2 regions of the Clostridium sp. HCP1S3_C6 genome follow, and region 2 is predicted to be linked to the other one. Evidence: a T-box and tRNA genes for the amino acid it is inferred to sense, from the RefSeq annotation. Region 2 holds a T-box; the other holds one or more tRNA genes.

Region 1 (4,439 bases), on a different contig from region 2:
ACTACATCAAATCCTGTAAGTTTTTCTAGATAACCTTCACCTAAGTTAAGAATAACTCCGATATTTTTAAATTTTTGTGCAATTTCGCCTAGTTGACTTTCTGTTTTCTTATCAAAAGCAGAAACTTTAGCTCCAAGCTTAACTAAAAATTCAATTAATGGTATATTAGAAACTCCTATACCTACTACAGCTACCTTTTTATTGTTTATATATTTTTTAAATTCATTAAAATCTTTTTTCATTTTAATGCCCCCAATTAGAATATTAAGCTTTTTTCAATATATGACTCTAATTCACTTATTTTAACTCTATCTTGTTTCATTGTATCTCTATCTCTTACAGTTACACATCCATCATTTTCTGTATCAAAATCTACAGTTATGCAATATGGTGTTCCTATTTCATCTTGTCTTCTATATCTCTTACCTATGCTTCCACCTTCATCATATTCCACGTTAAATTTCTTTGCTAATTCTCCATATACTTCTAAAGCTTTGTCAGATAACTTTTTAGATAAAGGTAAAATAGCAGCTTTATATGGCGCTAATGCTGGATGAATATGCATTACAGTTCTAATATCTCCACCTTCTAATTCTTCTTCATCATATGCTTCTACTAAAAATGCTAATGCAACTCTATCAGCACCTAATGATGGTTCTATAACATATGGAATATATTTTTCATTTGTATTTGGATCTAAATATGTTAAATCTTGTCCTGAATGCTCTTGGTGTTTACTTAAATCATAATCAGTTCTGTCTGCTATGCCCCAAAGTTCACCCCATCCAAATGGGAATAAATATTCTATATCTGATGTAGCTTTTGAATAGAAGGATAATTCTTCTTTACTATGATCTCTCATTCTAACATTATCTTCGTTTATTCCTAAGTTAAGTAAGAATTGCCAACAATATTTTCTCCAATATTCAAACCATTCCAAGTCTGTATCCGGTTTACAGAAAAATTCTAATTCCATTTGTTCAAATTCTCTTGTTCTAAATGTAAAATTACCTGGAGTTATTTCATTTCTAAAAGACTTTCCTATTTGACCAATACCAAATGGAACTTTCTTTCTAGTTGTTCTTTGTACAGCTTTAAAATTAACAAATATACCCTGAGCTGTTTCTGGTCTTAAATATATTTCATTTTTTGCATCTTCTGTAACACCTGCATAAGTTTTAAACATCAAGTTAAATTTTCTTATATCAGTATAATTCATTTTACCGCATTTAGGGCAAACTATATTATGTTCTTCAATATAACTTTTTAATTGTTCATTAGTCCATCCATCTGCTGAAGCAACTTCTGCTCCATTTTCTGTCATATAATCTTCTACAAGCTTATCAGCTCTAAATCTAGATTTACATTCTTTACAGTCCATTAATGGATCTGAAAAACCACCAACATGTCCTGAAGCAACCCATACTTCTCTGTTCATTAAAATAGCACTATCAAGACCAACGTTATAAGGGCTCTCTTGAACAAATTTTTTCCACCAAGCTTTTTTTACATTATTTTTAAATTCAACTCCAAGTGGGCCATAATCCCAAGCATTTGCCAAGCCACCATATATATCTGAACCAGGGAATATAAATCCTCTATTCTTGCAAAGAGCAACTATCTTATCCATTGTTTTTTTAACCGCCATATTTTTTACCTCCAAAATTTTATATATAAAAAAAGAGCCTTAAAACCTAAAGGGACGAAATTAACTTCCGCGGTTCCACCCTTCTTGGCATAAGCCCAACTTTAAAAAGCGCATTCAAAAGTTCCATTCACCTTATAGCTATAATATCTTACACCTACCGATACCTCTCTAAAATAACACAAAAGACTACTCCTCTTTCTCTTCATGCATATTAATTTATATAAATAATTTTATCAAATGTTAAATATATGTCAAGACTTTTATAAAAAAAGCAATGGAAAATCCATTGCTTAAATATTATGTGGCTCCGCGAAGAGGGCTCGAACCTCCAACCTATCGGTTAACAGCCGAGTGCTCCACCATTGAGCTATCGCGGAATATTATATGCATACTAACGTTATAAAAAATGGCTCCGCGAAGAGGGCTCGAACCTCCAACCTATCGGTTAACAGCCGAGTGCTCCACCATTGAGCTATCGCGGAACGTTAGCACATTGATTATTATATCAGCTTTAAAATAAAATGCAAGTACTTTTGCATATTTTTTTTAATTTTTTTATTAATTTTTTTTCATTGCTTTAAATGCGTAATATTAACCTCTTATTACAATTTCAAAAATGGACAGTTTTCATTTGAAAGCCGCCCATTTTTCTAATTTTCCTTAGTTAAATTAAACTATATATATATTAAACATACTACTTATCTAATGGTTTCATTGTAGGGAATAATAATACATCTCTTATTGATGCTGAATCAGTTAAGAACATAATAAGTCTATCTATACCCATTCCAAGACCACCTGTAGGAGGCATACCAGTTTCTAATGCACTCATGAAATCTTCATCAATAACATAAGCTTCATCATCACCTAATTCTCTTGATTTAGCTTGTTGTTCAAATCTTTGTCTTTGAACTATAGGATCATTAAGTTCTGAATATGCATTACATATTTCTCTACCAAACACAAATCCTTCAAATCTTTCAGTAAACATTTCATTTCCTCTCTTTTTCTTAGTTAAAGGAGAAATTTCTACTGGATAATCACACACAAATGTTGGTTGAATCATATTTTCTTCGCCAAATTCTTCATATAATGCATTTAATACTTCACCTTTTGTTACTGTATTTAAAGGCTTAGGAAATTCTAAGTTCTTTTCCTTTGCAATTTTTTGAGCTTCTTCATCAGTTACTATTTCATTAAAGTCTACACCTGCATATTCCTTTACAGCATCAACCATAGTTATTCTTCTCCATGGTGGCTTAAAGTCTATTTCTGTTCCTTGATAAGTAACTTTAGTTGTTCCATTTACCTTTTCACATACATAAGCAACTAAATTTTCAGTTATTTCCATCATATCATTGTAATCTGAATATGCTTCATATAATTCAATACATGTAAATTCTGGATTATGTCTTATATCCATTCCTTCATTTCTGAAGTTTCTTCCCATTTCATATACTTTTTCAAATCCTGCAACTATTAATCTCTTTAAATAAAGTTCAGTAGCTATTCTTAAGTACATGTCAATGTTTAATGTATTATGATGAGTAATAAATGGTCTTGCTGCTGCGCCACCTGCTATAGCTCCAAGAATTGGAGTTTCCACCTCTAAGAACCCTTTATTATCTAAGAATTCTCTAATAGCTGAAATTATTTGGCTTCTTTTAATAAAAGTATTTTTAACTTCTGGATTAGTAATTATATCTACTTCTCTTTGTCTATATCTTAGATCTGGGTCTTTTAAACCATGCCACTTTTCTGGTAATGGCTTTAAAGATTTACTTATAAGTTTAAATTCATTTACATTTACAGTTACTTCTTCTGTTCTAGTTTTAAACACTTCACCTTTAGCCCAAATTATATCACCAATGTCAAAGCTTTTATATTCTTTAAGATTATCTTCTCCAACTTTATCTATCTTTAAAAATAATTGAATTTTACCATCTTTATCATGAATATCTGAGAATACTACTTTTCCTTGACCTCTTTTTGACATTATTCTTCCAGCAACAGAAACTTCTTTTCCTTCTAATTCATCATAATTTGATTTTACAGCTTCTGATGTATGGCTTCTTTCTACTTTATAAACATCAAAAGGATCCTTTCCTTGCTTTTTTAATTCCTCAAGCTTTTCTCTTCTAAGTTGCTCTTGTTCACTAAACTTAGATTCTAACTCTTGCATATTCATTTCTTCAGTTGACATTAATATCCCTCCGTTACACTCTTCTTATATCAAGTATTTCAAATTTACTAACTCCATCTGGAACTGGTATTTCAACAATCTCTCCTATTTTCTTACCTATTAGCCCTTTTCCAACAGGTGATTCATTAGAAATTTTAAAGTTCATTGGATCTGCTTCTGCTGAACCTACAATTGAATATTCAACTTCTTCATCAAAATCATAATCCTTAACTTTAACTATTGAACCTACAGAAACAGTATCTTTAGGCATATCAGATTCATCTACAACAGTAGCATTCTTTAACATATTTTCAATTTGTAATATTCTACCTTCTGTAAATGCTTGCTCATTTTTAGCTTCATCATATTCTGAATTTTCACTTAAATCTCCGTATCCTAAAGCTACTTTTATCTTTTCAGTAATTTCTCTTCTTTTAGTTGTTTTTAAATATTCTAATTCATCCTCTAGTTTTTTTACACCTTCATATGTCATTACAAATTTTTTTGATTCGCTCATATCTTGTACTCCCCTTTAGCAACCTATTTTCAATTTATTCCTTGAAATCATTTAAATTATTATAAATCAGCATACTTAATCTGTCAACAAAT
Region 2 (4,439 bases):
TCAAAAATAATAGAAACTTTAAGAAGCAAGGGTGCTGAAATTTACATAGGACATAGTGCTGAAAATTTAAAAGATGTAGATTTAGTAGTTTATACTGCAGCAATTCCTTCAGATAATCCTGAAATTTTAGAAGCCAAAAAAAGGAATCTAATTCTTATGGATAGAGCAGAATTTTTAGGTTCTATAATGAAAGGTCATAAATATAATGTAGCTATATCTGGAACTCATGGTAAAACAACATGTACATCTATGCTTTCTAGCATAACACTAGAAGGTAATCTTGATCCTACTATACTTGTTGGTGGAGAACTTGATTTAATAGGTGGTAATTATAGAATTGGAAAAAGTGATTACTTTATCACTGAAGCATGTGAATACAAGGCCTCATTTTTAAAATTCTTCCCATATGTTGGAGTAATACTTAATATAGATGCTGATCATCTAGATTATTACAAGGATATTAATGATATAAATGATACTTTTACTAAATTTTCAAAACTTGTTCCAAATGATGGATACCTAGTAGGTTATGGAGAAGATAAAAGAGTAAAAAAAATACTAGACGAAGCTTCATGTAATACTATAAGTTATGGTTTTACTAACGAAGATTTAACAGCAACAGACATTTCTTACAATAATAAAGGTTGTGCAACATTTACTGTTTGTGAAAAAGGCACAAAATTATTTAACATAACATTAAATAACCCTGGAAAGCATAATATTTTAAATGCATTAGCAGCAATTGCAGTAGCTTTAATATTCAATGTTCCAAATGATAAGATTATAAATGGTCTTAAAAAATGTAAGGGTGCTCACAAAAGATTTGAATATAAGGGCGAAATAAATGGAATTACAGTAATAGATGATTATGCACATCATCCAACTGAAATTAAAGCAACTTTAAGTACTGCTTCAAAAATTCCACATAAAAAAGTATACTGTGTATTCCAACCACATACTTATACAAGAACAAAAGCATTATTTACTGAATTTAGTGAAGCCTTTAAAGATTGCGATGAACTTATACTAATGGATATATATGCTGCAAGAGAAAAAGACACAGGTCTTGTATCTTCTGATGAACTTGGAGATGCAATAAGAAATAAAGGATATAAATGTACAAATGTACATTCACACGATGAAGCTTGTAATTACTTAAAATCAAAAATCCAAACAGGTGATGTTGTATTAACTGTTGGTGCTGGTGATGTTGTATTAGTTGGAGAAAAACTTCTACAAAAATAGCTTAAAAGGTATGTTTTTCTTTTAAACATACCTTTCTTTTTTACAAAATTATATAAATATTTAACAAAATGGTGGTGTATACTTATGAAAATAGCAATCATTTCAGATATTCATAGCAATGTTTATGCTTTAATGAATGTTTTTGATGACATTGATGACCAAAAAGCAGATTTAATTGTATGTTTAGGAGATTTAGTAGGTTATGGGCCTCATCCTAATGAAACAATTTCATATATAAAAAGAAAAAATGTATTATGTTTAAAAGGAAATTATGATGCTTCTGTAGTAGATAATGATTTTTCTTATATAAGACAAACAGATATAAATTCATTTACTCTTCCATGGACTGTAGCTGAACTTAGAGCAGCTAATAAATATTATTTAAATGGTCTTCCAGAAAATTTAACATTAAATTTTAATAAAAAAAGTATAAAATTTGTACATGGCAGTCCAAATAAAATAAATGAATACTTATTTGAAAATGAAGAAAACACAAAACAAGTTATGGCTGATTTAAAAGAAGATATTTTAATTTGTGCACACACCCATATACCTGCTGTAAAACAATTTGGGAATAAATTATTTATAAATTGTGGAAGTGTAGGCAAACCAAAAATAGGATCTCCTAATTCTACTTACTGTTTATTAGACATTGATCCTTTAGGAAAAGTAACTCCTCAAATAAGGCAAGTTTCCTATGAAGTCAAAAAAATAATTAAGGATATGGAAATGTTAAATTTCCCATCTTCACTTATAAGAAGCTTTGAAGAAGGTCAGGAATATTAAAATGTACAACAATTCTTATGTTAACAATAATGGGCAAAATTCTATGTATAACAATCCTTTCTTTAATATCACTTATATTTAGTATATTAGCTGTATGTGTATTCTTTAGTAAAAGTTCTTCAAGTACACCTATACTTATACTTGATTTTGTAAGTGCTTTTTTCACTTTTAAAAATATGGCATCCAAAACACTTTGGATGCCTTCTTATATCAATCTTTCATATCACCTTCTTCATTATCTTCTTCGTTAATATCTTCTAATACTAATTCTATATCTTCTACTGCTTCCTTAATGTCTTCTACAATATCTTCTTTACTAGTATTCTCATCCCTTGATACAAGCCTGCCTTTCAATATGTTTACTTTTTGTAATTTCTTATTTAAAATTTTTTGACCTTTCATTTAATCCTCCCAAAAAAATATATGTATTAGTATATGATGAAACAGTTGCATTTGCGCTAAAAGTATTGTAAAATCGAATTAATGTTATATTTTATAAACTATGATAAGAAGAGTAAGTTTAGAACTACGTCTTAGCGAATAAGGGATGGTGTAAGCCTTATACAAAGTCTATTCTGAAAAACATCTTTGAGTTTCTAACCGAAAGTTAATATTTTAATTAGTAGGCTTAGACGTAATTGACGCGTTAAGTTATAGGGCATTTAATAAATGCCTGTTTAAGTGGCTTTTTAGCAAATTAGGTGGTACCGCGAATATATATCATTCGTCCTTTTTATAGGATGAATGATTTTTTATTTAAGTAATAAATTTTATATCTGTAAATGGAGGTAAATTAATGGAAAAATCTATATTAGTAAAATCTATATTTAGAGAAACAGAAAAATATGTATCAAAAGAAGTAAGAATATCTGGTTGGGTAAGAACTTTAAGAGCTTCTAATGCATTTGGTTTTATTGAAGTTAATGATGGTTCTTTCTTTAAAAACATTCAAGTTGTATTTGGTAATGAACTTTCAAATTTTAAAGAAATATCAAAACTTGCTATAAGTTCATCTATAACTGTAATAGGTACTTTAGTTGAAACACCAGAAGCTAAACAACCCTTTGAAATTCAAGCAAAAGAAGTTATATTAGAAGGAAATTCAGATTCTGATTATCCTCTTCAAAAGAAAAGACATACTTTTGAATACTTAAGAACTATAGCTCATTTAAGACCTAGAAGTAATGCTTTTTCCGCTACATTTAGAGTTCGTTCAGTAGCTGCTTATGCTATACATAAGTTCTTCCAAGATCAAGGTTTTGTATATACAAATACTCCAATACTTACAGGAAGTGACTGTGAAGGTGCAGGTGAAATGTTCCAAGTAACAACTTTACCTCTTAATAATGCCCCAACTACAGAAGATGGAAATATTGATTACAAACAAGATTTCTTTGGTAAGGAAACAAATCTTACTGTATCAGGTCAATTAAATGCTGAATGTTTTGCATTAGCTTTTAGAAATGTATACACATTTGGTCCAACATTTAGAGCAGAAAATTCAAATACAGCTAGACATGCTGCTGAATTCTGGATGGTTGAACCTGAAATTGCATTTGCAGACCTTGCAGATGATATGGATCTTGCAGAAGCAATGTTAAAGTATGTTATAAAATACGTTATGAATGAATGCCCAGAAGAAATGGAATTTTTCAATAAATTTGTTGATAAGGGCTTACTTGACAGACTAAATCATGTTGTATCTTCAGATTTTGGAAGAGTTACTTATACAGAAGCTGTTGAAATATTAAAGAAAGCTAAAAAAGATTTTGACTATCCAGTTGAATGGGGTATAGACCTTCAAACTGAACACGAAAGATACTTAACTGAAGAACACTTTAAAAAGCCAGTATTTGTTACTGACTATCCAAAGGATATTAAAGCATTCTACATGAGAATAAATGATGACAATAAAACTGTTGCTGCAGCAGACTGTTTAGTTCCAGGAATAGGAGAGATTATTGGAGGAAGCCAAAGAGAAGAGAGACTTGATGTATTAAAGAAAAGAATGGCTGAACTTGGACTTAAAGAAGAGGATTATTGGTGGTATCTAGAACTTAGAAAATACGGAGAAACAAAACATGCTGGATTTGGTCTTGGTTTTGAAAGACTTATTATGTATATAACTGGTATGTCTAACATAAGAGACGTTCTTCCATTCCCAAGAACAACAGGTCAATCAGAATTTTAATAAAAAAAATTGCGAACTAGCTTAAATGCTGAGTTCGCAATTTTTTTATTTGTATATTATTCATAAATATTTTTCTTTTTAGCTTTTGCCTTTGCTTGTTTTTTCTTTAAAGGATGCTTTGGATTTTTATCTGACATATTTATCGCCTCTTTTCTTTTTTACTTATATGTCATTATCCTTCAATGGCAATATATTTCTTATTTTCTACTTCTGGTTT

The links. A T-box is a leader RNA that pairs with one kind of tRNA and senses whether it is charged. The one in region 2 lies ahead of asnS (asparagine--tRNA ligase), so its partner is inferred to be a tRNA-Asn.
Region 1: it has a tRNA-Asn gene. The T-box ahead of asnS (asparagine--tRNA ligase) is inferred to sense a tRNA for this amino acid. The anticodon was not compared.

Annotation. Positions count from the first base shown of each region.
Region 1 is NZ_JBQHRN010000043.1:2,733-7,171, forward strand. It holds gene murD (UDP-N-acetylmuramoyl-L-alanine--D-glutamate ligase) at 1-242, opposite strand, end outside; gene ACTNAO_RS11785 (glycine--tRNA ligase) at 257-1,648, opposite strand; tRNA gene ACTNAO_RS11790 (tRNA-Asn) at 1,951-2,025, opposite strand; tRNA gene ACTNAO_RS11795 (tRNA-Asn) at 2,056-2,130, opposite strand; gene lysS (lysine--tRNA ligase) at 2,343-3,851, opposite strand; gene greA (transcription elongation factor GreA) at 3,865-4,347, opposite strand.
Region 2 is NZ_JBQHRN010000002.1:19,709-24,147, forward strand. It holds gene murC (UDP-N-acetylmuramate--L-alanine ligase) at 1-1,245, shown strand, start outside; gene ACTNAO_RS01165 (metallophosphoesterase family protein) at 1,330-2,031, shown strand; gene ACTNAO_RS01170 (hypothetical protein) at 1,997-2,197, opposite strand; gene ACTNAO_RS01175 (hypothetical protein) at 2,242-2,433, opposite strand; T-box leader at 2,525-2,766, shown strand; gene asnS (asparagine--tRNA ligase) at 2,828-4,222, shown strand; gene ACTNAO_RS01185 (Hsp20/alpha crystallin family protein) at 4,395-4,439, opposite strand, start outside.